Regions from separate parts of the Streptomyces sp. NPDC055400 genome, predicted to be linked through region 1. Evidence: riboswitches for the same ligand, from Rfam matches in the RefSeq annotation. Region 1 holds a riboswitch; each other region holds the start of a gene.
What was found. A riboswitch is a leader RNA that binds a small molecule or an ion and turns the genes downstream of it on or off. The one in region 1 is predicted to bind cyclic di-AMP.
Positions count from the first base shown of each region.

Region 1 (9,723 bases):
GGCGAGCGCGATCTGCTCGCCGGGGACGTAACCGGCCTGCTTGATGGCCTCGATGATGAGGTCGAGCGCGGCGCGGTTGGACTCCAGGTTCGGGGCGAAGCCGCCCTCGTCGCCGAGGCCGGTGGACAGGCCCTTGGTCTTCAGCACCTTCTTGAGGGTGTGGTAGACCTCGGCGCCCCAGCGAAGGGCCTCGGAGAAGGACTCCGCGCCGATCGGCGCGATCATGAACTCCTGGATGTCGACGTTGGAGTCGGCGTGCGACCCACCGTTGAGGATGTTCATCATCGGGACGGGCAGCAGGTGCGCGTTCGGGCCGCCGAGGTAGCGGAACAGCGGCAGGTCGCTGGCCTCGGAGGCGGCGTGCGCGACGGCGAGGGAGACGCCGAGAATGGCGTTGGCGCCGAGCGAGCCCTTGTTGTCGGTGGCGTCCAGGTCGAACATCGCCTGGTCGATCAGGCGCTGCTCGGTGGCGTCGTAGCCGACGAGCTCCGGGCCGATCTGCTCGATGACGGCGAGGACGGCCTTCTCGACACCCTTGCCCTGGTAGCGGTTCGGGTCACCGTCGCGGAGTTCGATGGCCTCGAACGCGCCGGTGGACGCACCGGACGGGACAGCGGCACGACCGGTGCTGCCGTCGTCGAGGCCGACCTCGACCTCGACCGTGGGGTTGCCTCGGGAGTCCAGGATTTCCCGGGCTACGACGACGTCGATGGACGGCACGAGCATCTCCTTCTGGGATGTGACGCAACTACGCCGGGCCGCATGGTCCGGCAACACGTGAGCCTATCCGGCTCCAGGCACCGGCCAGCCGACCGACCGGCCCGTGGACAAAACCGAGAGCGAATTGTTTCCGAACGGAACAAAGAATCCCGGCCGGCAACGGACGAAAGCCCAGGACCCCTCACGCGCCAGAGCCCCGCCCCGGGCGCGACGGGGGAATGCGCACCCGGGGCGGGGAGTCCTTGGGGAAACCTGGCGTGGTACCGGCCGTCCGCCGAAGGCCGGTACCCGAGCGGCCTGGGGGCTGCTGCTCCTCTGTTGCTTACTTGAGGTGGAGCTGCTGGCCCGGGTAGATCAGGTCGGCGTCCTCGACGATGTCCTTGTTCAGCTTGAAGAGCTTCGCCCAGCCGCCCTTGGTGTGGTGCGCCTCGGCGATGGTGCTGAGGGTGTCGCCGGCCTTCACCTTGTACTCGCCGTCACCCTTCTTGACCTTCTTGCCGGCCGGGGTCTCGACGGTCTTCTTCGACTCCTGCTTCGCGGCAGGCGTCGTGCGCTCCTGGCTGCGGGTGGTCGGCTGCTCGGCCTTGCGCTCCGGCTGCGGGGCGGCGGCCGGGGCGGAGCCGGTCGAGGCGGCGGACAGGCCCACGCCGCAGCTCGGCCAGGCACCCTTGCCCTGGCTGGCCAGGACCTTCTCGGCGACGGCTATCTGCTGCGCCTTGGAGGCCTTGTCGGCGGTGGAGGCGTACGCGGTGCCGCCGTACGCGGCCCACGTGGACGAGGAGAACTGGAGGCCGCCGTAGTAGCCGTTGCCCGTGTTGATCGACCAGTTGCCGCCGGCCTCGCACTGCGCGACCGCGTCCCACTCGGAGGCGGTGGCGGCGGAGGCGCCGGTGGCACCCATCAGCGGGACGGCGACAGCGGCACCGGCGACACCGGCGAGCGTGGCGACGCGGACAGACCGCTGAATGGCAGTCGGGCGGCGGTGCTTGCCCTTGCTGGAAAACAGCATCGAGAGATCCCCTCACCGACGCCTACGAGGTGAGCTGTCGGGTTCGGGCCGGATGAGTGCCCGGTCGCACGTCCTGCGTGCGACTTCACCCCAAGCCGGTCGTTCGGCCGTCTCTCAACGGCCGGGGCCGGCACTTACCTTGGGTCCCCCGCTCCTGCCTACGGCGCTTACGCGACGACTGTTCCCGTACGGACATTGGCAGGATTCGGCGTGACATCCGACGGGGCCCGCTGTGGCGAGCGGTGATGACCGTAAGCAGCGGATCGCCGGAATTTCAAAGACGATCAGGGCCTTTGAGACCCATCTCTCACTCTCGCCAAAGCAGACATTCAGCCCGAACTGCCGCTACTTTTCGCCCGATTCGAGCCCAAGATCCAGACTCTGACCAGGAAGGATGAGGTCCGGGTCGGCACCCACCGTCTTCTTGTTCTCGGCATACAGAGCGGCCCATCCGCCGTCCACGTCATGGGTGTCGGCGATGTCCCAGAGGTTGTCGCCGGCACGCACGGTATAGGAGCCTTCATCCGCATTAGCGCCCTTGCGCCCGTTTTCACCACCGCGCGAGGCGTGGCGGCCCGAGCTGTCGTCGGCGCGCGAGGAGCCCGTGGCATCGTCCTCGGCGGCGTCGCCGCGATGCCGGCCGGAGGCGGGCGCCGTGGTGGAGTCCGAGCTGCCGGAGGCCTCCGACGAGGGCGCGCCGGGGGTCGAAGTCGAGCCGTCCCGGCCGGACTTGTCGCCCTTGGAGTCATCCGCGGTGTTACCTGCGGTATCACCCGAGCCGTCGTGATTCATCTCTCGGGAGTCGTCCTTCGCGCCCGAGGACGCGGAGTCCGCCGGCTCGTCGCTCGCGTCGTCCTTCGCGGTGTCGCCGTTCGCCGCGTCGTCGCTGCCGGAGTCGCCGGCGGACGCGGACGGGGTCGGCAGGGCCGCCCCGGGATCGACCTTGGCCGCCGCGTCGTCCGCCGTGAGCCCCGAGGTGACCGAGCAGACCGGCCACGCCCTCGGGCCCTGGTCGGCGAGGACCTTCTCGGCGACGGCGATCTGCTGCGAGCGGCTGGCCTGGTCGGCGCGCGGCGCGAAGTCGAGGCCGCCGTAGTTCTCCCAGGTCTCCTGGGAGAACTGGAGCCCGCCGTAGTACCCGTTGCCCGGATCGGCGCTCCAGGAGCCGCCGCTCTCGCACTCGGCGAGCTTGTCCCACGTGGCCGTCGATGCGGCGCTCGCGCTGGTCGCGCCGAGCAGAGGGATCGCGATGGCGGAGCCGGCCACTCCCGCGGCGACGATGAGCGCGGGAGCCTGGCGGGGGCGACGGTGACGACCGTTCCCGGTGAGCATGGAGGCGCCTTTCGGTGGCTCGGGGAATGCTGCGGCGGGTGGTGCCGCGATGACTGGTGAACGTAGCGGGAGTCGAACGCTTGTCACAAGTCGATGCAGCAGAGATCACGTGAAAGTCACAGTCTTGACGATCCGTCAGTTACGGGGCTTTGTCCGGGCCCTCCTGATGCGGCGTGAACTCGACCGGAAGTGTGCGCAATCCCCGCATGATGAGCCCGCCGCGCCAGCGCAAATCGGTAGGTTCTCCCGCGAGTCGCAGGTCCGGAAGGCGCGTCAGAAGCGTCGCGAGAGCGGTCTGCCCCTCCAGGCGCGCGAGGGGCGCGCCGAGGCAGTAGTGGATGCCGTGCCCGTATCCGAGGTGCTGATTGTCACGCCGGGACAGGTCGAGGGTGTCCGGCTCCTCGAAGCGCGCCGGGTCGCGGTCTGCGGCGGCGAGCACGACGAGGACGGGGTCGCCGACGGAGATGTCCTGTCCGCCGACGGTCAGCGGCTCGGTCGCGAAGCGCCAGGTGGCGAGCTCCACCGGGCCGTCGTAACGCAGGAGTTCCTCGATGCCGGTCTCGAGGAGGCCCGATTCTCCCTTTCCCAGGGAGAGTTGCAGGCGCTCGCGCTGCTCGGGGTGGGTGAGCAGGGCGTATGTGCCGTTGCCGATGAGGTTGATGGTGGTTTCAAAACCGGCGAACAGGAGGATGAAGGCCATCGCGGCGGCCTCGTTCTCCGTCAGGTGCTCGCCGTGGTCGGAGGCGCGGATGAGGCCGGAGATCAGGTCGTCGCCGGGCTCGTCGCGCTTGCGGTGGATGAGCTCGACGAGATAGTTCCGGATCTTCTTCACGGAGCGGGCGACCCCGCCGCGCGGGCCGCCCCCGTGGCGGATCATCATGCCCGCCCAGTCCCGCAGGTCGTCCTGGTCCTCGCGCGGGACGCCGAGCAGGTCGCAGATCGCGTAGATGGGGAGCGGGAAGGCGAAGTCGTGGATGAGGTCCGCCTCGCCCTTGGCGGCGAACTCGTCGATGAGCCGGTCGGTCAACTCCTGTACCCGGGGCGCGAATTCGGCCACCCGGCGCGGGGTGAACGCCTTCGAGACGAGGCGGCGCAGCCGGGTGTGGTCCGGCGGGTCGATATTGAGCAGATGCGTCATCAGCTCGGCCTTGCGCTCGCCCGGAATCCCGGTCTTGCCCTTGGCGTGGGCGGGCTCGTCGTGGTGCGCCGGGTTCTTGGACAGGCGCTGGTCGGCCAGTGCCTGCTTCGCGTCCGCGTACCGCGTGACCAGCCAGGCCTCGACGCCACTGGGGAGCGTGGTGCGGTGAACGGGCGAGTGCTCGCGCAGCCAGGCGTAGGCCGGGTACGGATCGGTGGCGAACTCCCAGGTGAAGAGTTCGGGAGCGGTGCGCTGCGCGGGCTTTTCGGTCACGCGTCGACGGTATCCGGCGCGGGGCGGCCCTTTGGCCGGACCCCGCCGCCGACAGGCCCTAGGGCCTGTCTTCACATTCCCGTCGTCCGCCCGAAGGGCGGGCCCCGCGGCGTCTGGTGCGTGCAGTTGCAAGGCGGAGGAGGGCGTCGACGCGGAGCGTCGGCAACCGACGACAACGCCGCAGATGCGCGTGCCAGACGCCGCGGGGCAGGCGGGAATGTGAAGACAGGCCCTAGGCCAGCCCCTCCGCCGCGCGGATCGCGTCTCGGTACGCCCGGGCCGCCGCCCGCAGCGCTGCTTCCGGGTCGACTCCGTCGGACTCGGCTCGCAGGGCCAGGGCGAGCAGTTCGTAGCCGACGCCGTCGCCGCCCGGCGCCGGCACGTCGAGGCCGGCCGTGCGGACCCGGGACCCCAGCTTCGCCGCGAGTGCGAGGCCGGGCTGGCCGACCGGCACCCCGTCCGTGACGGACTCGCGCTGCTTCTCCACGGCCTTCGTGCGCAGCCAGTGCTCCTTCACGTCCTCGGGCGTGAGCGCCGTGTCGTCGCCGAAGACGTGCGGGTGGCGGTGGATGAGCTTCTCGACGATGCCGCCGGCGACGTCGTCCACGGAGAACGCCTCGTCCCCTTCCTCGCCGGAGGCCTCCTCGGCGATCCGGGCGTGGAAGACGACCTGGAGGAGCACGTCCCCGAGCTCCTCGCGCAGTTCGTCCCGGTCGCCGTCCTCGATCGCCTCGACGAGTTCGTACGCCTCCTCGATCGCGTACTTCGCGAGGCCCTTGTGGGTCTGCTGCGAGGACCACGGGCACTCGCGGCGGATGCGGTCCATGACCTGGACCAGGTCGAGGAGGCGGGCGCCCGGCAGGTCGTAGGAGGCCGGGAGCAGTTCCAGGTCGGGCATCGCGACGCGGCCCGACCCGGCGAGCGCGGCGAGGCCGTCGGTCAGGCGCCGGTCTCCCTCGGCGGTGGCGACGACCACGACGGTGCGGCCCCCGGCGCAGGCGTCGACGAGCTCACCGGCACTCGGCGCGGCCTCCCGCACCTCGATGCCTGCCTCCCGCAGATACGGCAGCTGCGGGTGCGCGGCGTCGGCGCACAGCACCTCGTCGGCGGCGTGCAGGAGCTGCCAGGCCGACCACGACAGCAGGCCGGGCGCGACACGGTGGCTGGTGGTGAGCAGGACGATGCGGCCGGTCGGGGCGGCGGCGGGTGCGTTCTCGGCGTTCACGCCTCGAACGTAACCCAGGCCGCCCGCCGCACGCCGGGCGAGAGTCCCTACGCCGTCTGCTGACCCGTCTTCGGGGACGTGACCTCGCGCACCCAGGGCGTCTTCGCGTCGGCGCGGCCATGGCTCTTGGCGATGTCCCAGGTGCCGTAGCGCGGGTTCAGGTCGACGTTCAGCTCCTTGGAGGCCTGGTCGAGCGCCTTCCAGAAGGGGGCCTGGTCGGTCTCGGACTGGGACTGCATGTTCGCGCCGACCTTCTGGGCAAGGCCCATCACCTCGAGGTCGGTGCGGGCGCTGTCCCTGATGCGCTCGGGCGCGATGCTGTACTGCTGGAGCAGGGCGAGCTCGAGCTGCCGGACGCCGCCGGCCTGCTGCGCCATCGCGGCTTCCCGTTCCTGGACCTGCCTGCGGGACACCGTGACGCCCGCGTCGGCGGCCGCGCGGTGCAGGACGCGGTCGAAGACCATGGAGTGCAGCGTGTTCCGGGTGAGGCTGCCGGACTTGGCGATGGCCTGCTCGTACTGCTGGTCGTCCTTGGTGGCGGCCTGCTGGGCGTCGCGCACCTCGTTCACCCGGTTCTGCAGCTGGGAGACGGTGATGCGGTCCCTCCCCACGACGGCCGCGGCGCCGGGATGCGCCTCGTTGCCGCAGGCGGTGAGGAGCGGGATCGCGGCTACGGCGGCGGTGGAGAGGACGAGCGCGGTGCGGCGGCTGTTGCTGCTCTTGCGGCGGTGCAAGGTGGGCCTCCCTGCGACGAGTTTGTGCGTCGGTGCACAAAGTCCGGCGGTGATCGATGTTAGGCAGTGGCCGTGCTCTCGGCCACCTATTCGACCCAACGATTCGCCAGGAGTTGAGGCACTCCCCCGCGCCCGGCCCGCCCCGGCTCAGCCCCGGACCTGCCCCAGCCACTGCAAGGTGCGGCGGATTTCGGCCGGGAACGGGTGGCCAGGGCCGTGCAGGCGCTCCGCGTCGTGCAGGAGGCGTACGAGGGTGTCGTGCGCGGCGGCCCGGTCGCCGAGGGCGAGGAGCAAGTGGCCGATGCGGCGCCTGACTTCGAGGGGCAGCGTGATGTCCGTCGTCGCGTACTGGTTCTCGTAGTACGGGAGCAGCGCCCGGTATTCGGCGAGTGCGGCGGCCGGTTCACCGAGCTGTTCCAGGCACTGCGCGGCCTCGTAGCGGAACTGGAGGGACTGCGGGTCGGCCTGGCCCGCCTCGGTGGCGCGCTCGTCGGCGAGGCGGCGCAGCTCGGGCAGGGCGCGGCGGTACTGGCCGTCGTCCATGAGCGTGGCGGCGTACTGCTTGCGCAGCGTGCGGACGACCGGTGAGTGCTCGCCGTGCTGGGCCGCGGCGGCGGGCAGGATCGCGCCGAGGATGTCGACGGCCTGGGTGATGCGGCCCTCGCCGAGGAGGCGCTTGACCTCGTCGACGGCGCCCGCGACGTCCGGCTTGTCGGTGTGGGGGGTGGGCGCGGCGGGCTGCGGGGCGGGGGTGCGGGCGCGGTCGGGCCAGGGGGCGTGCGGGCGCAGGAAGGGGCGGGTCGGGTCGAGGGGGCCACCGCTGGGCACGCCGCGCGCGGGCAGCAGTGGGAGCAGGGCCTCGTACGTCTCCTGGGCGGAGGCCGGCCGGTGCTGCGGGTCCTTGGCGAGCAGGCGCAGGACGAGGGCCTCCAGGGGTTCGGGGACCTCGGGGCGCAGCCGGCGGACGGGCAGGGGCGGCTCGTAGAGGTGGCGGTGCAGGACGCCGAGTGCGGTGGAGCCCGCGAACGGGACGTCTCCGCTGAGGAGTTCGTGCAGCAGCACCCCGAGCGCGTACAGGTCCGTGTAGGGGCCCACCGCGCCGCCCATGGCCTGTTCGGGCGCCATGTAGGCGGGGCTGCCGATGGGGGAGCCGGTGTGGGTGAGGCGGGTGGTGTCGGTGTCGAGCACGGAGGCGACGCCGAGGTCGAGGACGGTGACGGTGCCGTCCTGCTTGACCATCACGTTCCGCGGCTTGAGGTCGCGGTGCACGATCGGCACGGCGTGCACCGCGCACAGGACGGCGCACAGCTGGGCCGCGACGGAGACCGCCCACTGCCACGGGTAGGGGTCGTGCTCGGCGAGGTGGTCGGAGAGGTCGGCCCCGTCGACGTACTGCATGACGAGGTAGAGGTCCTCGCCCTGGGTGCCCGCGTCGTGGACGGTGACCAGGCCGGGGTGGTCGACCTGGGCCGTGACGCGGCACTCGCGCACGAAGCGGCGGCGCAGCTCGTCGGCCTCCTGGCCGGCGACGCGGTCGGGGCGCAGCAGCTTCACGGCGACGCGCCGGTCGAGCCGCTGGTCGTACGCCGTCCAGACCTGGCCCATGCCGCCCTGGCCGATGAGGGTGGACAGCTCGTAGCGCCCGGCGACGAGCTGTCCACCGGACGCGTTCAGGGGCTGGGTCACCGTCCGCCTTCCTGCTTTCGCAGGTAGTCGCTGAGTTCGTCGAGCTCCGCGCGGACCTGGTCGATGCGGTGGGGCGGCGGCGCCTGGGGCACGGGCGTCGGTGCGGGGCCCGCGGTCTGGGTGGGCTGGGCGTGCACGGATATCTCGTGCGGCGGCGCAGGCGTGTACTGCTGCGGGTAGCCGTAGGCGGGAGGCATGGTGCGGGGCGGCTGCTGGGGCACGTACGCGCTGAACGCGACACGCTGCTTGCGGTCGAAGCGGATGTCCGCGATCAGGTAGTAGATGACCACCCCCGCGAGCATCACCAGCTGGACGGACATGCCGGCGTTGCCCCGCCAGGTCGTGAACTCCTCCTTGCCGGGGTCGGTGGCGAGCACGGCGAAGATGGCGATCTGCAGCGCGACGCCCGAGCCGAACACGGTCCAGTCGGTCCTGCTGCGCGTCGTCAGGGCGAGCCTCAGCAGTGCGGTCCAGGCGAGGAAGCCGACGCTCAGCACGGTCAACGCCACGAAGAGCACGCGCAGGCCGATCTGCGCGGCCTGCGAGGGAAACTGAGGCGGTGGCGGCGCGTAGCCGTGGCCGTGCATGGCTGCTCCTGCTGCTCCTGCTGACGGGTCCTTGGTATGTCGAGCGTATAGGCCGACTCCGACAACCCGCGCCGGGTTGTACGGAACCGTTGTCGTACGGATGTCAAACGCGTCACTCGGGGCCGAGCGTGCCGTCCGTCAGTCCGTCGTGCAGCCCCCGCACGAGCTGTTCGCCGAGGCGCGCGGCCTGGCGCAGGGCGTCCTCGAACTCGGCGAGGGCGCGGAAGCGTTCGCCGTAGCGGTGCTGGTCGGCGAGCGGCAGGCGCGGCAGTTGGAGGCGGCGCACGTCCAGGCGCGTGGCGGTGGACGCGTAGCTGCTGGCCTGCCGGTTGTTGGCGGTGCCGCGCAGGAACCCGGCGAGGAACCAGGGGTCGAGGGCTGCCCGGTCGGGGCGCAGCAGGGTCAGGCCGCGGCCGAGTGCGGCGCCCGCGGTGGCCTCGTCGACGACGCGGACGACCGCGCCGCCGCCGGCCAGGGGCACGACGACGTCGCCCGCCTCGACGAGTACGGGCTCCTCGTCCCCGCCCTGGGGTGAGCCGGAGGGTTCGGTTCCGGCGAGGACGTCGTGGTCGGTGAGGACGGGCACGCGCGCGGCGCCGCCGGTGGCGGGACCCGATGCCGCCGCGGTCGCCGTGGTGGTCCGGAGCAACAGGGCGCCCGCGCGGGCGAGTTCACCGACCGTCGTCTGGGGCCATCGGGCCGGGGACTGCGCGGCGGGCGGGGTGTCGGGGGCGCGGTCGGCGGTGAGGCGCAGGGTGTCGCCGAGGCGGGTGCGGACCGCGGCGAGCTCCTCGGCGCCGCCGCCCGCGGCCGGGGGCGGCAGCCGCCGCGCGGGCGCGAGGTCGACCTCGTCGTCGAGCAGCTCGATCACCGGCACGGAGCGGGCGATGCCGGGCAGTTCCTCGAGGGTGCCCTCGCGGTCGAAGGGGCGCCAGGCGTCGAGCACGGCCTGCTGGACCTGCTCCCACGGCTGCTTGTCGCGTCCGTCGCCGGAGCCGGCCGGGCCGCCGCCGGTCGTC
Region 1 covers NZ_JBSHLM010000006.1:448,780-458,502, reverse strand. The annotation lists gene eno (phosphopyruvate hydratase) at 1-726, opposite strand, end outside; gene ACWIGU_RS19050 (transglycosylase family protein) at 1,043-1,729, opposite strand; cyclic di-AMP (ydaO/yuaA leader) riboswitch at 1,734-1,905, opposite strand; gene ACWIGU_RS19045 (transglycosylase family protein) at 2,075-3,061, opposite strand; gene ACWIGU_RS19040 (cytochrome P450 family protein) at 3,201-4,472, opposite strand; gene ACWIGU_RS19035 (nucleoside triphosphate pyrophosphohydrolase) at 4,705-5,697, opposite strand; gene ACWIGU_RS19030 (SurA N-terminal domain-containing protein) at 5,745-6,431, opposite strand; gene ACWIGU_RS19025 (serine/threonine-protein kinase) at 6,579-8,063, opposite strand; gene ACWIGU_RS19020 (hypothetical protein) at 8,114-8,704, opposite strand; gene ACWIGU_RS19015 (N-6 DNA methylase) at 8,817-9,723, opposite strand, start outside.

Region 2 (9,723 bases), on a different contig from region 1:
CCTGGCCCTGACGGTCCTCGGCGGCGGCGAGTCGTCCCGGATCTACAACCGGCTCGTACGGCGCGACCAGACCGCCGTCGCCGCCGGGTTCGGCCTCCTGCGGCTCGCGGGGGCGCCCTCCGTGGGCTGGCTGGACGTGAAGACGTCCGCCGACGTCGAGGTCCCGGTCATCGAGGAGGCCGTCGACGAGGAACTCGCGCGGTTCGCCGCCGACGGGCCCACCCCGGAGGAAATGGAACGCGCCCAGGCCCAGTTGGAGCGCGAGTGGCTCGACCGGCTCGGCACGGTCTCGGGCCGCGCCGACGAACTGTGCAGGTTCGCCGTCCTGTTCGGCGACCCGCAGCTCGCCCTGACCGCCGTCCAGCGCGTCCTCGACGTCACCGCCGAGGAGGTCCAGGAGGTGGCCAAGGCCCACCTGCGTCCCGACAACCGCGCGGTGCTCGTCTACGAGCCCACGGCCCCCGAAGAGGCCGACGAGACCGCCGAAGCGTCCCTCACGGACGAGGCCGCAGACGACACCGCCGGCGCGACCGCAGACGCCATCGAGGCCGCAGACAAGGAGGCCGGCAAGTGACCGAGCTCGCGACCATGGACTTCCACCCGCAGCCCCAGGCCGGCACGGCCAGGCCGTGGGCCTTCCCCGCGCCCGAGCGCGGCACCCTCGACAACGGCCTGACGGTGCTGCGCTGCCACCGCCCGGGCCAGCAGGTCGTCGCGGTCGAGATCAACCTCGCAGCGCCCCTGGAGGCCGAGCCCGCCGGGCTCGACGGCGTCGCCACCATCATGGCGAGGGCGTTCTCCGAGGGCACCGACAAGCTGGCAGCCGAGGAGTTCGCCGCCGAGCTGGAGCGCTGCGGCGCGACGCTCGACGCGCACGCCGACCACCCCGGCGTACGGGTCTCCCTGGAGGTCCCCGTCTCCCGCCTTCCGAAAGCGCTCGGCCTGCTCGCCGACGCCCTCAGGGCGCCCGCGTTCGCGGACAGCGAGATCGAACGCCTCGTGCGCAACCGCCTCGACGAGATCCCGCACGAGACGGCGAACCCGGGCCGCCGCGCCGCCAAGGAGCTCTCGAAGCAGCTCTTCCCGGCCACCGCGCGCATGTCCCGCCCGCGCCAGGGCACCGAGGAGACCGTCACGGCCATCGACGCGGCGGCCGTACGTGCCTTCTACGACCGGTACGTGCGTCCCGCCACGGCCACCGCCGTCGTCGTGGGCGACCTCGCGGCCATCGACCTCGACGCCCTCCTCGCGGACACGCTGGGCGCCTGGACGGGGAACACGGCCGAGCCGCGCCCCGTACCGCCCGTGACGGCCGACGACACCGGCAGGGTCGTCATCGTCGACCGGCCGGGCGCGGTGCAGACGCAGATCCTGATCGGCCGCATCGGCGCGGACAAGCACGACCGGGTGTGGCCGGCGCAGGTGCTCGGCACGTACTGCCTGGGCGGCACCCTCACCTCCCGCCTGGACCGCGTCCTGCGCGAGGAGAAGGGATACACCTACGGCGTGCGGTCGTTCGCCCAGGTGCTGCGCTCGGCGCCGGACGGGACGGGCGCCGCGATGCTCGCCATCAGCGGCTCCGTGGACACGCCGAACACGGGTCCGGCGCTCGAGGACCTCTGGACGGTGCTGCGCACGCTCGCGGCGGAGGGCCTCACCGACGCCGAACGGGACGTGGCCGTACAGAACTTGGTGGGCGTCGCCCCGCTCAAGTTCGAGACCGCCGCGGCCGTCGCGGGGACGCTCGCCGACCAGGTCGAGCAGCACCTGCCGGACGACTTCCAGGCGGAGGTGTACCGGCGGCTCGCCGCGACGGGCACCGTGGAGGCCACCGCGGCGGTCGTGAACGCCTTCCCGATGGACCGTCTCGTGACGGTGCTCGTCGGTGACGCCGCGCAGATCGAGGAGCCCGTCAGGGCGCTCGGCATCGGAGAGGTGACCGTCGTCACGGGCTGACCGCGACCGGCGTGCAACGAGGGGCCCCGGTGGGTGAGATGGCCACCGGGGCCCTTGTTTGTCCGGATTGAACCAGTGGTTGCCTGTCTGCCCTGTGGCATGCGCTACAAAAGCCCGGTTCCGTTTGTTGATTGAAAGTTGCCCCGCTTAGCGTCGGTCCGGCTGTCCGCCAGATGTACGCCGCGCCCGTGGCACCGGACAGTCATCGCCGAGTCCCCCAAGGCGCGAGCCGGGGGAGCCGGGGACCCACCGTCCCTGGGGTGAATCGGACGCCCTTCCCTGAAGGGGGTCCGTAGGAGACCTTCCTGCTCCGAACCCGTCAGCTAACCCGGTAGGCGAGAAGGAAGGAAAGGATCAGCCACCCCATGGCGTTCACCCGTGCCAGCGGGAAGCACCGTCGCCCGAGCCGTCTCACGCGCACCACCGCGCAGGTCGCCGGCGTCGCCGCGCTCACCACGACCGGTGTCGTCGGAGGCCTCGCCGCCCCCGCCCTCGCCGCCGACGACGCGGCCGTGGAGCAGACCGGCCTGACCAAGGCCATCTCCATCGGCGACTCCCTCGCGGAGCAGATCGACGCGCAGGCCGCCGCCCAGCAGCAGGCCGCCGACGAGGCCGCCGCGAAGAAGAGGGCCGAGGCCGAGGCCAAGAAGAAGGCCGAAGAGGACCGGCGCAAGGCCGCCGCCAAGGCCAAGGCCGAGCGCGAGGCCAAGGAGCGCGCCGCCCGTGCGGCCGAGCGCAAGCGCCTGAACGCCTTCGTCATCCCGGTCACCGGCTCGTACGTGTCCACCGCGTACAAGGCCGGCAGCGGCCTGTGGTCCTCCGGCAGCCACACCGGCATCGACTTCCACGCCGCCAGTGGCACCTCGGTCCACGCGGTGGGCGCGGGCACGGTCGTGGAGGCCGGCTGGGGCGGCGCCTACGGCAACAACATCGTCATCAAGATGAACGACGGTACGTACACGCAGTACGGCCACCTGTCGTCCATCGGTGTCTCCGTCGGCCAGACGGTCACCCCGGGGCAGCAGATAGGCCTCTCCGGAGCGACCGGCAACGTCACGGGCCCGCACCTCCACTTCGAGGCGCGCACGAGCCCCGAGTACGGCTCGGACATCGCCCCCGTCGCGTACCTGCGCTCCCACGGCGTGAACGTCTGACCTTCGCCGCGTACCTCGCGAAGACGCACCGAATGCCCCGGTTCACTGAGCCGGGGCATTCGTCGTTCCCGGACCCGCTTGTTCCCCGCCCGCCTGTTCCTGACGCCGGTGTCCAAAAAATATCCATGGATTACGGCCTGCCGTCGGAAATTCGCGCCCGCTGGAATAGAGTCGCTGGACAGGCGAGCTGAACAAGACGTCAATCGCGCTGTACGGGCGACTATCGACCGCGTTTCGCGGGGATTAAGGCGGAGGTCGGGGCATGCGCATTCCGGCGCACTCGGTATGCACGGCGATCCGCGACGACATCGTCTCCGGTGTCTACGAGCGCGGCGGCAGGCTCACCGAGGAGGTGCTCGCCCGCCGCTACGGCGTCTCGCGCGTCCCCGTGCGCGAGGCGTTGCGCACGCTGGAGGCCGAGGGCTTCGTCGTCACCCGCAGGCACGCGGGTGCGTGCGTCGCCGAACCCTCAGCGCAGGAGGCGGCGGACCAGCTGGAGATCCGCATGCTCCTCGAACCGCTCGCGGCGGCCCGCGCCGCCCAGCGCCGCACCGAGGCGCACCTGAAGGTCCTGCGGGGCCTGGTCAGGCTCGGCCAGGAGCGCTCCAGGCGAGGTCAGAGCGAGGATCTGCGCTCGCTGGGCGGCTGGTTCCACGAGACGCTGGCGCAGGCGTCCGGCAGCCCGGGGCTGATCACGATGCTCACTCAGCTCCGCCACAAGATCGCGTGGATGTACACCGTCGAACAGCCCGCGCGGCCCGCCGACTCCTGGGCCGAGCACGGGGCGATCGTCGACGCCGTGGCGCGCGGTGACGTGGAGCGCGCGCGGGCGCTCACGGCGCAGCACACGGAGCGCGCCGCGGCCGCTCATCGCCCGCGCGCCCCCCGTCCGGATGGCCGTGTGAGGACTTCGCAACATCCCGTCAACACAGTGGGGCTTCAGCATTAACAGAGGCGCCGTATACAAAGAGGGCGGCCCATTTCCAAGGGCTCTGTTTCCCCTGCCCTAAAATTCCGAGAAAAGATCCGCAGAAAGCAAAAGGGTCTGCTCGGAAAATCCGAACAGACCCTTTGTACGGCGCGGTCTTCTGTGAGCAGGAGGCGGCGCCCAAGAATCGCGAGACCCGGAACCGGGGCCCGTACTAGACGGTCTCGGGAAGCTCCTCGAGCCCCTCGGCGACCAGCTTGGCCAGACGGTCGAGTGCGATGTCCGCACCCTCGACGTCGGAGGCCAGGACGATCTCCTCGCCGCCGCCGGCGCCCAGGCCGAGCACCGCGAGCATGGAGGCGGCGTTGACGGGGTTGCCGTCGATCTTGGCGATCGTCACGGGGACGCCGGCGGCCGTGGCCGCGCGGACGAAGATGGAGGCGGGGCGGGCGTGAAGGCCCTCGGCCCAGCCGACGTTGACGCGGCGCTCAGCCATGTGATGCTGCCCTTCAGGATTCTCAAGGTTGTCTAGACCAGTCTCCCACATCGGTGGACGTTCCCGATGTGAGCCCTGCGTACCGCCCGCACACGCCCGTCGGCCCTCATAGCGTGCCTTCGGCCCGCTCGCGCCGCGACCCGTACGACTGTCACCGCCGCGCCGTACGCTGGCCCCATGCAGACCCCGTCGGACCGGCACGCATACCCCGCCCACTGGGAAGCAGACGTGGTGCTGCGCGACGGAGGCACCGCGCGCATCAGGCCCATCACCATCGACGACGCCGAGCGGCTCACGAGCTACTACGAGCAGGTCTCCGACGAGTCGAAGTACTACCGCTTCTTCGCGCCGTACCCGCGCCTGTCCGCCAAGGACGTCCACCGCTTCACCCATCACGACTACGTGAACCGGGTGGGCCTCGCGGCCACTGTGGGCGGCGAGTTCATCGCGACGGTCCGCTACGACCGGATCAACGCCCAGGGAAAGCCCGCCTCCGCCCCCGCCGACGAGGCCGAGGTCGCCTTCCTCGTTCAGGACGCCCACCAGGGCCGGGGCGTCGCGTCAGCGCTCCTGGAGCACATCGCCGCCGTCGCCCGTGAGCGTGGCATCCGCCGCTTCGCCGCCGAGGTGCTGCCCGCCAACACCAAGATGATCAAGGTGTTCACGGACGCCGGATACACCCAGAAGCGACACTTCGAGGACGGCGTCGTCCGCCTGGAGTTCGACCTCGAACCCACCGAGGCCTCGCTCGCCGTGCAGCGCGCCCGCGAGCAGCGCGCCGAGGCCCGCTCGGTGCACCGGCTCCTCGCCCCCGGCTCCGTCGCCGTCATAGGCGTGGGCCGCACGCCCGGCGGAGTCGGCCGCAGCGTCCTCGACAACCTCCGCGACGCCGGCTTCACCGGCCGCCTCCACGCCGTGAACAAGGCGTTCCCCGACGACCTGAGCGACTTCGACGGCGTCCCCGCCCACCGCTCCGTCCACGACATCGACGCCGCCGAGGCCGTCGACCTGGCCGTCGTCGCGGTTCCCGCGGAGCAGGTCCCCGAAGTCGTCGCCGAATGCGGCGAGCGCGGCGTGCGGGGGATCGTCGTGGTCTCCGCCGGATACGCCGAGTCCGGCAGCGAGGGCCGCGCCCGCCAGCGCGAACTGGTGCGCCAGGCCCGCTCGTACGGCATGCGCCTCATCGGGCCGAACGCCTTCGGCGTCATCAACACCTCGCCCGAGGTGCGGCTCAACGCGTCGCTCGCGCCCGAGATGCCGCGCGCGGGCCGCATGGGCCTGTTCGCCCAGTCCGGAGCCATCGGCATCGCGCTGCTCGCCCGCCTCCAGCGGCGCGGCGGCGGCGTGACCGGAGTGACAGGTGTGTCGACGTTCGTCTCCGCCGGCAACCGCGCGGACGTGTCCGGGAACGACGTACTCCAGTACTGGTACGACGACCCCGACACGGACGTCGCCCTGATGTACCTCGAATCCATCGGCAATCCGCGCAAGTTCACGCGCCTCGCCCGCCGCACGGCCGCCGCGAAGCCCCTCGTCGTGGTGCAGGGCGCCCGGCACAGTGGCATCGCGCCCCTCGGCCACGCCGTCCGCGCCACGCGCCTGCCGTACGCCACCGTCTCGGCCCTGCTGCGCCAGGCGGGTGTCATCCGCGTGGAGACCATCACCGAACTCGTCGACACCGGCCTGCTGCTGGCCCGCCAGCCCCTCCCGCCGGGCCCCCGCGTGGCGATCCTCGGGAACTCGGAGTCGCTCGGCCTCCTCACGTACGACGTCTGCCTCGCCGAGGGCCTGCGGCCGAAGCCGCCGAGGGACCTGACGACCGCGGCGTCCGCCGAGGACTTCCACGCGGCGCTCACGGAGGCGCTCGCGGACGACAAGTGCGACGCGGTCGTCGTCACGGCCATGCCCGCGGTGGGGGAGTCGACCGCCGAGGACGCGGCGCTCGCCGAGGCGCTCAGCTCGGCCGCCGCCGGCGCCCCCACCAAGCCGGTCCTGGTCGTGCACGTCGAGCTCGGCGGCCTCGCCGAGGCGCTCTCCGCGGCCACCAGCACCGGCCCGCGCGCGCTCGCCAAGACCCCCGGCGGCCCCCCGGCCGGACGCCCGCCCACGGACGAGCCCGCCCCCACGCCCGCGCTCATCCCCGCCTACCCCGCGGCCGAGCGCGCCGTCCACGCCCTCGCCGAAGCCGTCAAGTACGCCCAGTGGCGGCGCGACGCCGCGGAGCCCGGCAAGGTCCCCGAGTACGACGGCATCGACGAGACGGGCGCCGCCGAGCTCATCACCGCGCTCCTCGCGAAGGACGACGACCCGCGCGGCGCCGAGCTCGCCCCCGAGGACGCCCGCGCCCTCCTCGCCCGCTACGGCATCGACGTACGGCAGACCCTGCCCGCCCCCGGGCCCGACGAGGCGGCCGCCGCCGCGCGCACCCTCGGCTATCCCGTCGCCCTCAAGACGACCGCCCCGCACCTGCGCCACCGCGCCGACCTCGGAGGAGTACGCCTCGACCTGGGAGACGAGGCGGAGCTGCGCCGCGCCTACGAAGAGCTGTCCGAATCGCTCGGCAAGCCGGAGGAGCTGCGGCCCGTCGTCCAGGCCATGGCACCCCGAGGTGTCGACACCGTCGTCCGCGCGGTCATCGACCCCGCCGCAGGCGCGGTGCTCTCCTTCGGGCTCGCGGGCGCCGCGTCCGAGCTGCTCGGCGACACCGCGCACCGGCTGATTCCGGTCACCGACCGCGACGCCCAGTCGATCGTCAGGGGCATCAAGACCGCGCCCCTGCTCTTCGGCTGGCGCGGCTCCGCGCCCGTCGACACGGCAGCGCTCGAAGAGGTGCTGCAACGGGTCTCGCGGCTCGTGGACGACCACCCAGAGGTCGTCGCCGTCTCCCTGGAGCCCGTCGTCGTCGCCCAGAGCGGTCTGTCGGTCCTCGGTGCCTCGATACGGCTCGCCCCGCCCCCCGCCCGCGACGACCTCGGCCCGCGCACCCTGCCCGCGTACTGAGCGGACCGGTGAGACGAGCCCCACATACAGGTGTTTTCCGCACCCGTCCACAGGCGCACCGCGAGCCCCCCGCCGGGCTTTAGGATGGGTCTCATGGCCAAGACCAGTACGACGACCCAAGGGCTTCGCGCGGCGATCGAGCGCAGCGGCTACTACCCGGCCCTCGTGGCCGAGGCGGTGGAGGCCGCGGTCGGCGGCGAACCCATCGGGTCGTATCTGGTCCACCAGGAGACCACCTTCGACTCGAACGAGGTGCGCAGGCACGTCACCGTGCTGGTCCTCACCGGCACCCGCTTCATCGTCAGCCACACCGACGAGCAGGCCGCCGACACCACGTCGCCGACGCCGTACGCCACGACGTCCACCGAGTCCGTGAAGCTCGGCCGGATCTCGTCGGTCGTGCTCAGCCGCGTCGTCGCCAACCCGGAGAAGTACGTTCCGGGCACCCTGCCCCGCGAGGTCGTCCTGACCATCGGCTGGGGCGCCGTCGCCCGCATCGACCTCGAGCCCGCGGCGTGCGGCGACCCCAACTGCGAGGCGGACCACGGGTACACGGGCAGCTCGACGGCCGACGACCTGAGCCTGCGCGTCAGCGAGACCGGGGACGGTCCCGACACCGTCCGTCAGACCCTCGCCTTCGCCCAGTCCCTGTCCGAGGCCACCGCGGCGACCGCACGCTGATGGCCATGCCCAGCTGGGACGACGTGGAGCCCCTCGCCGTCCGGTCCGCCCCCGTGCCCGAATACGGCGCCGGCTCCCTCGCCGACCTGCTGCCCACCCTCGGCTCCCACCTGGGCGTCCCCGACTGCCCTCCGGCGATACCGGAGCTCGCGCCCGCCGACCGCGCGTGCGTGTTCCTGATCGACGGGCTCGGCTGGCAGCAGCTCAAGGCCCACCCCGACGAGGCACCGTTCCTCACCTCGCTCCTCGCGTCCTCGCGCGGCGGCACGGGCCGCCCGATCACCGCGGGCTACCCGGCGACCACCGCGACCTCGCTCGCCTCCGTCGGCACGGGCCTGCCGCCCGGGGCGCACGGCCTGCCCGGCTACACGGTCCGCAACCCGGACACCGGCGAGCTCATGAACCAGCTCCGCTGGATCCCCTGGACCCAGCCGCACGTCTGGCAGCCGTACCCGACGATCTTCCAGCGCGCCCACGACGCCGGAGTGCACACCGCGCAGGTCTCCGCCCCCGCGTTCGAGTCGACCCCTCTCACGAAGATCGCCCTCAGCGGCGGCACCTTCCGCGGGCGTCTTTCCGGCGAGGACCGCATGGACCTGGCGGCCGAGCAACTGGCGGCGGGCGACCGGTCGTTGGTGTACACGTACTACAGCGAGGTCGACGGCAAGGGCCATCGCTTCGGCGTCGACTCCGACCCGTGGCGCGGCCAGCTCATGTACGTCGACCGCCTCGCCCAGCGCCTCGCAGAGCAGCTCCCGCCGCGCAGCGCCCTCTACATCACGGCCGACCACGGCATGATCGACATTCCGTTCGACGAACAGTCCCGCATCGACTTCGACGAGGACTGGGAGCTGCGCGCAGGCGTCGCCCTCCTCGGCGGCGAGGGCCGCGCGCGCCACGTCTACGCGGTGCCGGGCGCCGAGGCGGACGTCCTGACCGTGTGGCGCGAGGTGCTCGGCGAGCAGTTCTGGATCGCGAGCCGGGACGAGGCGATCGAGGCCGGCTGGTTCGGCCCGCACATCGACGAGCGGGTCTACGCGCGCCTGGGCGACGTCATCGCGGCCGCCCACGACGACGTGGTGATCATCGCCTCGGAGCGGGAGCCCAAGGAGTCGGCCATGGTCGGCAACCACGGCTCGATGACCCCCGCCGAGCAGCTGGTACCGCTGCTCGAAGTACGCTCCTGATCGTCCCCCACCACCGCGGAAAGGTCCTCAACTCCCCATGCCCGAGCTCGTGTTCTTCTCCGGAACCATGGACTGCGGAAAGAGCACCCTGGCTCTCCAGATAGAGCACAACCGCTCGGCACGCGGCCTCAAGGGCATGATCCTCACGCGCGACGACCGGGCGGGCGAGGGCAAGCTCTCCTCGCGCCTCGGCCTCGTCACCGACGCCGTCGAGGTGGCCGACGACCTCGACGTGTACGCCTTCGTCGTCGACCAGTTGTCCCAGGGCGGCCGCGTGGACTACGTCATCGCGGACGAGGCGCAGTTCCTCGCGCCCGGCCA
Region 2 covers NZ_JBSHLM010000015.1:124,927-134,649, forward strand. The annotation lists gene ACWIGU_RS33470 (M16 family metallopeptidase) at 1-574, shown strand, start outside; gene ACWIGU_RS33475 (M16 family metallopeptidase) at 571-1,956, shown strand; cyclic di-AMP (ydaO/yuaA leader) riboswitch at 2,153-2,308, shown strand; gene ACWIGU_RS33480 (M23 family metallopeptidase) at 2,322-3,110, shown strand; gene ACWIGU_RS33485 (GntR family transcriptional regulator) at 3,373-4,059, shown strand; gene ACWIGU_RS33490 (HPr family phosphocarrier protein) at 4,253-4,534, opposite strand; gene ACWIGU_RS33495 (bifunctional acetate--CoA ligase family protein/GNAT family N-acetyltransferase) at 4,712-7,534, shown strand; gene ACWIGU_RS33500 (DUF5998 family protein) at 7,628-8,215, shown strand; gene ACWIGU_RS33505 (alkaline phosphatase family protein) at 8,215-9,402, shown strand; gene ACWIGU_RS33510 (thymidine kinase) at 9,440-9,723, shown strand, end outside.
Region 2: it holds a riboswitch for cyclic di-AMP, as region 1 does, so the genes downstream of both, ACWIGU_RS33480 (M23 family metallopeptidase) here and ACWIGU_RS19050 (transglycosylase family protein) in region 1, are expected to answer to the same signal.

Region 3 (9,723 bases), on a different contig from region 1:
GCAGCCGGCTGTGTCGAGGGGTGGCGCATGTCCAGGGAGCAACGCGGGCCGAACGAGAAACTCGGCACCGTTCTCGCCCTCGCGGGAATCAGCAACGCAGGCCTGGCGCGGCGGGTCAACGACCTCGGCTCGCAACGCGGTCTGACGCTTCGCTACGACAAGACCTCGGTGGCCCGCTGGGTCTCCAAGGGCATGGTGCCGCAGGGCGCTGCGCCGCACCTCATCGCCGCCGCCATCGGCCAGAAGCTGGGCCGGCCCGTGCCGCTGCACGAGATCGGCCTGGCGGACGCGGACCCCGCGCCCGAAGTGGGCCTCGCCTTCCCGCGCGACGTGGGGGCGGCGGTGAAGTCGGCGACCGAGCTGTACCGCCTCGACCTCGCGGGCCGCCGCACGGGCGGCGGCATCTGGCAGTCGCTGGCCGGATCGTTCGCGGTGAGCGCGTACGCGACGCCCGCGTCGAGATGGCTGATAACGCCGGCCGACTCGTCGGTCGCACGCGACGCGCAACCGCTGGAGAGCGGCGGGGACAACACGTCTCAGAAGGTCGGCCACAGCGACGTCCAGAAGCTGCGCGAGGCGGCCGAGGACGCGCGGCGCTGGGACTCCAAGTACGGGGGCGGCGACTGGCGTTCGTCGATGGTCCCCGAGTGCCTGCGCGTCGAGGCGGCCCCTCTGCTGCTCGGCGCCTACTCGGACGACGTGGGGCGTGCCCTGTTCGGGGCGAGCGCCGAACTGACGCGCCTGGCCGGGTGGATGGCGTTCGACACGGGCCAGCAGGAGGCGGCGCAGCGCTACTACATCCAGGCGCTGCGGCTCGCGCGCGCGGCGGCGGACGTGCCCCTGGGGGGCTACGTGCTGGCGTCGATGTCGCTCCAGGCGACGTACCGCGGCTTCGGCGACGAGGGGGTGGACCTGGCGCAGGCAGCCCTGGAGCGCAATCGCGGGCTCGCCACCGCCAGGACGATGAGCTTCTTCCGGCTCGTGGAAGCACGCGCACACGCGCGCGCCGGTGACGCGCACGCCGCGGGTGCCGCGCTGCGGGCCGCGGAGGGCTGGCTGGAGCGGGCGCGCGACGGGGACCACGACCCGTCGTGGCTCGGCTTCTACTCGTACGACCGCTTCGCCGCCGACGCCGCCGAGTGCTACCGCGACCTCAAGGCGCCCCGCCAGGTGCGGCGCTTCACGGAGCAGGCCCTGTCGAAGCCCACAGAGGAGTTCGTGCGCTCGCACGGGTTACGGCTCGTGGTGTCGGCGGTCGCCGAGCTGGAGTCGGGGAACCTGGACGCGGCGTGCGAGCAGGGCACGCGCGCGCTGGAGGTGGCGGGGCGGATCTCGTCGGCCAGGACCACCGAGTACGTGAAGGATCTGCTGCACCGCCTCGAACCGTACGGGGACGAGCCGCGCGTCGTGGAGCTGCGGGAGAGGGCGAGGCCGCTCCTGATGGCACCGGCGTAGGGCAGAGGTGTGAAGGAACCGGTCCGGCCGAAGGGCCACCGCCCGGGTTTGAACGCGTTGTCAGTGGCGCAGTGCAGTATCGGGGGCGGGAGGTGAGGCACGGTGATGACGAGCGGGTACGACTGCGATGTGCTGGTGATCGGCGGCGGGATCGTCGGTCTGTCGACGGCGTACGCCCTCACGCGCGCGGTACCGGGCACACGGGTGACCGTCCTGGAGAAGGAGCACGGCCCCGCCAGACACCAGACGGGGCGTAACAGCGGGGTCATCCACAGCGGTGTGTACTACCGCCCCGGCTCGCTCAAGGCCCGCTTCGCGGTGCGGGGCGCGGCCGAGATGGTCAAGTTCTGCGCGGAGTACGGCGTCGCGCACGCGGTCACCGGCAAGCTGATCGTGGCCACCGAGCGCGACGAGCTGCCCCGCCTGCACGCCCTGGTCCAGCGAGGCCGGGAGAACGGGATTCCGGTGCGGGAACTCGGCCCCGCCCAGATCGGCGAGTACGAGCCGTATGTGCGCGGCCTCGCCGCGATCCACGTGGGCACGACGGGCGTCGCCGACTACGTGTCTGTGGCCCGGCATCTCGCCGAGGCCTCGGGCGCGGACATCCGGTACGGCGCGGAGGTGGTGCAGATCGACCGCCGCGCGGAGCGTGGTGTCGCGGTGCGCACGGCCGCCGGGGACGTCGTCCGCGGGCGCGCCCTGGTGAACTGCGCGGGGCTGCACTGCGACCGGATCGCCCGGCTCGCGGGGGACGACCCCGGCATGCGGATCGTCCCCTTCCGGGGTGAGTACTTCGAGCTGGCCCGCCCCGAGCTCGTGCGCGGCCTGGTCTATCCGGTGCCGGACCCGGCGTTCCCCTTCCTCGGCGTCCATCTCACGCGCGGCATCGACAAGAGCGTGCACGTCGGTCCGAACGCGGTGCCCGCGCTGGCCCTCGAGGGCTACGACTGGTCGACGGTCAGACCGCGCGAGCTCGGCGCCACGCTGGCCTGGCCCGGCTCCTGGCGGATAGCGCGCCGGCACTGGCGGTACGGGGCCGGGGAGCTGCGCCGCTCGGTGTCCCGGGACGCGTTCACGGCGGCGGTGCGCAGGCTGCTGCCCGCGGTGACCGCGGACGATCTGGTGCCCGCGCCGGCCGGCGTCCGGGCGCAGGCGGTCCTGCGGGACGGGACCCTGGTCGACGACTTCCTGATCCGCGAGGCCCCGCGCACGGTGCATGTGCTGAACGCGCCGTCTCCCGCGGCGACGGCCTCGCTCCCGATCGGCCGCGAGGTCGCCCGGCGGGCCCTGGCCGCGCTCGGTTCCTGAGCTTGGGCCCCGGCCGGATCCGGCGTCTAAAATCGCCTCACTGTGTCTGAGTCACCCCACACCCCCGAAGCCCGCACCCCCGAGGCCGCCGGTCCCGAAGCCGCCGGTCCCGAAGCCCCCGGTTCCGAATCCCCGGCTCCCGCACGCGCCAAGGGCGAGCCGCGCTTTCCCGACGGGCCCGCGCCCGACCCCGCCGGTTCGCACTTCGAGCGGCGCATCCGCAGCTTCCAGCCCCGCCGCAGCCGCGTCACGACGGGCCAGGCGGACGCCCTCCAGCGGCTGTGGCCCCTGTGGGGCCTCGACATCGACGGGCAGCGCGTCCTCGACCTCGACGAGCTGTTCGGCGGCAGGAAGCGCGTCGTCCTGGAGATCGGCTTCGGCATGGGCGAGGCGACGGCGCAGATGGCCGCCGACGACCCCGACACCGGCATCCTCGCGGTCGACGTGCACACCCCGGGCCAGGGCAACCTCCTGGGCCTCGCCGAGCGGAACGGCCTGACGAACGTACGGGTGGCCAACGGCGACGCGATCATCCTGCTCCGCGAGATGCTCCCCGCCGCCTCCCTCGACGGGCTGCGCGTCTACTTCCCCGACCCCTGGCCCAAGAAGCGCCACCACAAGCGGCGCCTGATCCAGCCGGAGTTCCTCAGCCTCGCCAAGGTCCCCCTCAAGCCGGGCGCCCTGGTGCACTGCGCGACCGACTGGGAGCCGTACGCCGAGCAGATGCTCGAAGTCCTGACCGAACACCCGGACTACGAGAACACGCAGGCCGACGGCGGATACGCGCCCCGGCCCGCGTTCCGCCCCCTCACGCGCTTCGAGGGCCAGGGCCTGGACAAGGGCCATGTGGTCCACGACCTGCTCTTCCTGCGCGCCGAGCACGCACCGGCCACCGCCGCGGACTGACACCCCGTCGCGGGCGGGCCCGTCCCTCGTTAGGGTCAACGCTGTGGCGACCTATCCCTCGTATCCGAATGCGTTTCCGCACGCGCAGCCCGGAGCAGGCGCTCCGGGGCCCGGCACGCTGCGGCATCCGCGCTGGTGGGAGCGGAAGGCCGTGCACGCCTGGGCGCTCGTCTCGCTCCTGACGCTCTCCGGCCTGGTGATCCTCGCCCTCGTGCGGGAACAGACCGGCACCAAGGGGTTCCTGGTCGGGCTCTGCCTCGCGGTCCTGCCCGTCCCGCTGCTGATCGCCGCGTTCCGCTGGCTGGACCGGGTCGCGCCCGGGCCCTGGCGGAACCTGCTGTTCTCCTTCGCCTGGGGCGCCTGCGCCGCCGCGCTCATCGCGATCGTCGCCAACAGCTTCGCGACCCACTGGATCGCCACGAACTCGGCCGACCCCGCGCACGCCGACACCCTCGGCGCGACGGTCATAGCGCCCATCGTCGAGGAGTCCGCGAAGGCCTGCGCCGTCCTGCTCATCTTCCTGTTCCGCAGACGGGACTTCACCGGGATCGTCGACGGCGTGGTGATCGCCGGCGTCACCGCCACCGGCTTCGCGTTCACCGAGAACATCCTCTATCTGGGCAACGCCTTCGGCACCGACCAGCTCAACAGCGGCACCGGCATCGCCTCGGTGACCGCCGCCACCTTCTTCGTACGCATCGTCATGTCGCCGTTCGCGCACCCCCTGTTCACGGTGCTCACCGGCATCGGCTTCGGCGTCGCGGCCTGGACCGCGCCCGACCGCGGGCCGGTGCGGCGCGTGTTCCTGCCCCTCGGCGGGCTGCTGCTCGCGATGGGCATGCACGCCACGTGGAACGGCTCGTCGGCGTTCGGCCGGTTCGGGTTCTTCGGGGTCTACGCGCTGTTCATGATGCCCGCGTTCGGGCTGCTGACCTGGCTCGCGATCGGGACCCGCCAGCGCGAACTGCGCACGGTGCGCTCCGAGCTGCCCGCGTACGCGGCGGCCGGCTGGGTCGGCCCGGCCGAGCCGTTCGCCCTCGGCTCGATGCGCGCCCGCCGCCTGGCCCGCGAGTTCGCGCAGCACCACGGCGGCAAGGAGACGGCCAGGGCCGTCGCCCAGTACCAGCAGTACGCGACCTCACTCGCGCTCCTGCGCCACCGCGGGCGGCGCGGCCGGGCCGGGGCGGACTATGTCGTACGGGAGCGGGAGCTGCTCGACGAGCTGTGGGCGCGGCGCCACGCGGCCCGCCCCGCCCTCGCCTACGCGTCCCGGGCCACCGCGCCGCCCGTGTGGGTGCCGCCGATGTACGCGGGGCCGGTGTACGCGGGGCCGGTCGCCCCGTTCCCCGCGCACAGCGCCCACAACGCGTACAACCCGTACCGCTACTGAGGACGCCTCAGGCGGACGCCTCCGTGAGCTTCGAGAGCTCCGCGTCCGTCAGCTCCAGGCCGGCCACGGCCACCAGCGCCGGCAGCTGCTCCACGGTGCGGGCGGACGCGATCGGCGCGGCCACCGTCGGGCGGGAGGCGAGCCAGGCGAGGGCGACCGTCGCGACCTCGGCGCCGTGCGCCTGCGCCACCTCGTCGAGGGCCTTGAGGACGCGCACGCCACGCTCGGTCTGCAGGTGCTGACCCGCGCCCGCGGCCCGCGGGCTGTCGACCTCGGTGCCCGGCCGGTACTTGCCCGTCAGGAACCCGGACGCCAGGGAGTAGTACGGGACGGCGGCGAGGCCGCCGCGGGAGGCGACCCCCTGGAGCCCGCCCTCGTAGGTGTCGCGCGAGACGAGGTTGTAGTGCGGCTGGAGCGCCGCGTAGCGGGCGAGGCCCTCGCGGTCGGAGAAGTCCAGGGACTCCTGGAGGCGCTCCGGGGTCAGGTTCGACGCGGCGATGGCGCGCACCTTCCCGGACTTCACCAGCTCGTCGAGGGCGGTGATGATCTCCTCGACCGGCACGGACGGGTCGTCGAAGTGCGTGTAGTAGAGGTCGATGTAGTCCGTGCCGAGGCGGCGCAGCGACTCGTCTGCGGCGGACTTGATGGTGTTCGCGGACAGCCCCTTGAAGTCGGGGTGGGCGCCGACCTTGGTGGCGATGACGACATCGGAGCGGTTGCCGCGCGCGGCCAGCCACTTGCCGATGACGGTCTCGGACTCGCCGCCCTTGTTGCCCTGTACCCACGACGAGTACGCGTCGGCCGTGTCGACGAAGTTGCCGCCGGCGGCGACGTACGCGTCGAGCACGGCGAAGGACTGCGCCTCGTCGGCGGTCCAGCCGAACACATTGCCGCCGAGGGAGAGCGGGAACACCTCGAGGTCGGACGAGCCGAGCTTGCGAAGAGAAGTCATGGTCCGTCATAACACCGATACGGAGCAAGATATTCCGGGCATGGCCGACCGGCAGCCCTGACGTCGGGGGGTTGCCGTCAGGACCACCGGGGTTCGGAGGGTGAGGCGCCTCAGATGGTCAGGCCGTTGGAACGCAGCCACGGCGCGGGGTCGACTCCGGTCGCCTGGCCGCCGGGGTGGACCTCCAGGTGGAGGTGCGGCCCGGTCACGTTGCCGGTGGCCCCGACGCGGCCGATGACGTCGCCGCTGGTCACCTTCTGGCCGGCGCTGACGTTGAGGGACGACTGGTGGCAGTACCAGAGCTCGGTGCCGTCCGGCAGCTCAAGGACGGTGCGGTAGCCGTACGCGCCCGCCCAGCCGGCCTCCTTGACGGTGCCGGAGTGGATCGCCTTCAGCGGCGTACCCGTGGGAGCGGCGAAGTCGAGACCCGTGTGGTAGCCGGAGGACCACATCGAGCCGGGCTGACCGAACGTGCCGGTGATCGTGTAGGAGGCGACCGGCAGCGTGAAGCTCTTGGCGAGCTCGGCGAGGCGCTCGGCCTCGGCCTTCTTCTTCGCGGCCTCCTCCGCCGCCTTTTTGTCGGCGGCGGCCTTGGCCGTGGCGGCGTCCTGCTCCTTGGCCGCGTCCTCGGCGGCCTTCTTGGCGGCGGCCTCCTCGGCGGCCGCGGCCTCGGCGTCGGCGGCCTGGTCCTGCTGCTGCTCGGCCTGCTGCATGATGCGGGCGCGCAGTGCCTCACCGGCGGTCTCGCCCTGGCGGGCGTCCGCGGTGGTGACGCCGGCGCCGGTCAGCGGGGCCGCGTCGGCGCCGGACGAGTCGTCGTCCGAACCGTCGGATATCAGCGCGCCCACGCCGGGCAGCGACTTGGCGTCCGGCAGCGAGTCCTTGACGGCCGAGAGGTCGGGCATCGAGATGTGTACGGGGGGCTTGCCGCCCTGCGCGGTGGCGATGCCGCCCGCGCCGACGGCCGCGATCACGCCGACCCCGAGAACGGTGGAGCTGCGCGCGAGGCCGCCGCGCTGCTTGGCTACGCGGTGCCGGCCGCGTACGGGGCGGACGGACTCCTCGGTGGGATTCCACTCGTCCCAGGTCCGCTCGTCCGCTTCGCCGAACTCTTCGTCGATCGGCGCGTAGGAGAACTCTGGGGCAGGCCGGTTGGACGCCACTGGGGCGCGCTCCTTTCCTTCCTTCTCGCCTACCGGGTTAGCTGACGGGTTCGGAGCAGGAAGGTCTCCTACCGACGCCTTCCGCAAGGAAAGACGTCCGATTCACCCCAAGTTGGTGGTTCCCCGGCTCCCTTGCGGGATTAGGCGCGTGCGCACGGAGCCATCTCTTGTGACGGCTGGGACGACCGCGCTGCGTTATCGAACGTTAATAGACACCGGGGCCCGATTCCAAGCCGTTCCGACTGATCGTTAACGCCTTTGGCCTGGACTTATCGGGGCACGAGCGGGCGGAATCGGGCGAGTTGACCGGCCGTCGGAGCGGGCGGTTCATCTGACGGTTTGTCAAATGTTATGCGCAGCGACGTCGTTCGACTAAGGAAGGTGAAGACGGCAGTCACGGCTGCTTCACTGGTGCTTCACGGCCGCCTCACCGCGAGCAGCGCCATGTCGTCCGTCGTGCCGCCCCCGGTGTGCCGGCGGACCTCGGCGGCGAGCGCGGCCAGCAGCGGATCGGGCCCCGGGAACATCCGCCCCGCGAGCCGGGCCGCCGGGTCGTAGAAGGTGCCCTCCGCGTCGCGCGCCTCCGAGAGGCCGTCGGTGTAGAGCAGCAGCGTCGCCCCGGACGGGAACTCCGTCTCGGACGCCCGGTCGGGCCAGCTGCCGAGGCTGCCCATCCCGAGCGGCAGCGCGGGCTCCGGCGGCGACAGGACCTTGAGCGCCCCGTCGCCGCCCAGGATCAGGGGTTCCGGGTGGCCGCGGTTGATGACCCGTACGAGGCCGTTGCCGTGCGGGATCTCGGCGAGCACGGCCGTGGTGAAACCCTCGGACTCGTCGAGGCCGTTGCGCCGCAGCCCCTCCCGCGCGAGCGCCCGCTCCAGCCGCTGCGCGACCGCCTCCAGGGTCGCCTCCTGCTCGGCCGCCTCCCGGAAGGCGCCGATGACGACGGCCACGGCGGACACCGCGCCCATGCCCTTCCCGCGTACGTCGCCCACGACGAGCCGCACCCCGTGCGGGGTGTCCTGCACCGCGTACAGGTCGCCCCCGATGAAGGCCCCCGCCTGGGCCGCCTCGTAGCGCGCCGCGATCTCCAGGCCGCCGATGCGCTCCGCCGGCTCGGGCAGGACGGCGAGCTGGGCCGCCTCGGCGATCTGGCGCACGGAGGTGAGCTGCTCACTGCCCCGCCGCACGACGCGGTTCATGACACAGGCGAGGACGGCGACGGTGACGACCGTGACGAGTTCGGTGATGGCGTCGGTGTCGTAACTGCGGGTGTATCTGAGATGCACCCCGAGTACGACGGCGACGGTCGCGAGGCCGGTCAGGAAAGTACCGCGGGGCGAGAAGAACGGTGCGGCGACCAGCGGCGCGGCGGTGAAGAGGGGCACGCCGGTGAACGTCGACGGCGTCATGTAGTCGTAGATCGCCCCGACCACGATGAGCAGCACGGGCAGCAGACGCACGAAGAACCGGGCGCGGGACAGGCCCGGCTCCGACTCTCGACCGTGTCCTCCTCGCTGCCCCACCGCTCGTCTCCCGCCACCGTCCGCGTCGGTCCCGCGCCTGCGCACGTCGTCGGACCCCACCCCAGGGTTCCCCCGGAACAGGCATCGGGCGACCTGACGGGACCGACCGGGTGAAAGGGGCCCGAGGCGGCGGATCGCGGAACGCCGGGCAACCGATTCGCGTTCTGTCGCCGCAATGGCGTAGAGTCGTGTTTACCGACGCGGGGTGGAGCAGCTCGGTAGCTCGCTGGGCTCATAACCCAGAGGTCGCAGGTTCAAATCCTGTCCCCGCTACTGAAGGCCGAAGGCCCGGAACCAATGGTTCCGGGCCTTCGGTGTATCCGCCTACAGGTCGAACTCGTGCGGGGGCAGGTCGAGCATCAGGCAGGCCTCGCGGACGACGGCCTGCTCGGTCTTGTCGAAGTCACCGTCCGCGCCGCCGATGACGATGCCGATCTGGATGACCGCGCGCGCCTCGGCGGGCTTCTTCTTCGCCTTGGCGATCTCCTGGAGGACGCTGACCTTGCCGAAGTCGAAGTCGGCGGTCAGCTTGTTCAGATTTGCGTCGAAGCGGCTCTGGAGCTGGTCCGCCGGGAAGTTCTGCAGCACCTCGTTCGTGGAGATGAGCTGGGCCACGCGGCTGCGCTCGGCCGGGTCGATGTTCCGGTCCGCCGCGGCGACCAGCGCGCACATCGCCATGCTCGCGTCACGGAAGGCGCCGCTCTTCAGGTCGTTCTTCTTCGCCATGAGCTGCGTCTGCATCGTCGACGCGGACTCCTTGAAGCGATCCCACAGGGCCATGACTCTCCTCGATCGGCACATACTGATCTTCTACAGCGCTGTAGAAACTAGTGGGGGGCGGCAAAAGTTCCGCCCCTAAACTGAAGGCTCGAACCCCTTGCCGGGGAGCCTTTCGCGGTCCGATGAACGGGAGAAGACGACGGTGACGACACCCGAGAATCCCTGACGGCGCCCGAGAGTGACCGACACCGCCCCGCAGACGGACCCCGGCCGTCCGACCCTCCAGCTCCTGCGCTCCCTCGACAG
Region 3 covers NZ_JBSHLM010000003.1:678,941-688,663, reverse strand. The annotation lists gene ACWIGU_RS11285 (MFS transporter) at 28-1,455, shown strand; gene lhgO (L-2-hydroxyglutarate oxidase) at 1,561-2,763, shown strand; gene trmB (tRNA (guanosine(46)-N7)-methyltransferase TrmB) at 2,806-3,669, shown strand; gene ACWIGU_RS11270 (PrsW family intramembrane metalloprotease) at 3,713-5,059, shown strand; gene ACWIGU_RS11265 (aldo/keto reductase) at 5,067-6,011, opposite strand; gene ACWIGU_RS11260 (M23 family metallopeptidase) at 6,122-7,174, opposite strand; cyclic di-AMP (ydaO/yuaA leader) riboswitch at 7,186-7,331, opposite strand; gene ACWIGU_RS11255 (PP2C family protein-serine/threonine phosphatase) at 7,591-8,697, opposite strand; tRNA gene ACWIGU_RS11250 (tRNA-Met) at 8,897-8,970, shown strand; gene ACWIGU_RS11245 (tellurite resistance TerB family protein) at 9,022-9,477, opposite strand; gene mgtA (magnesium-translocating P-type ATPase) at 9,656-9,723, shown strand, end outside.
Region 3: it holds a riboswitch for cyclic di-AMP, as region 1 does, so the genes downstream of both, ACWIGU_RS11260 (M23 family metallopeptidase) here and ACWIGU_RS19050 (transglycosylase family protein) in region 1, are expected to answer to the same signal.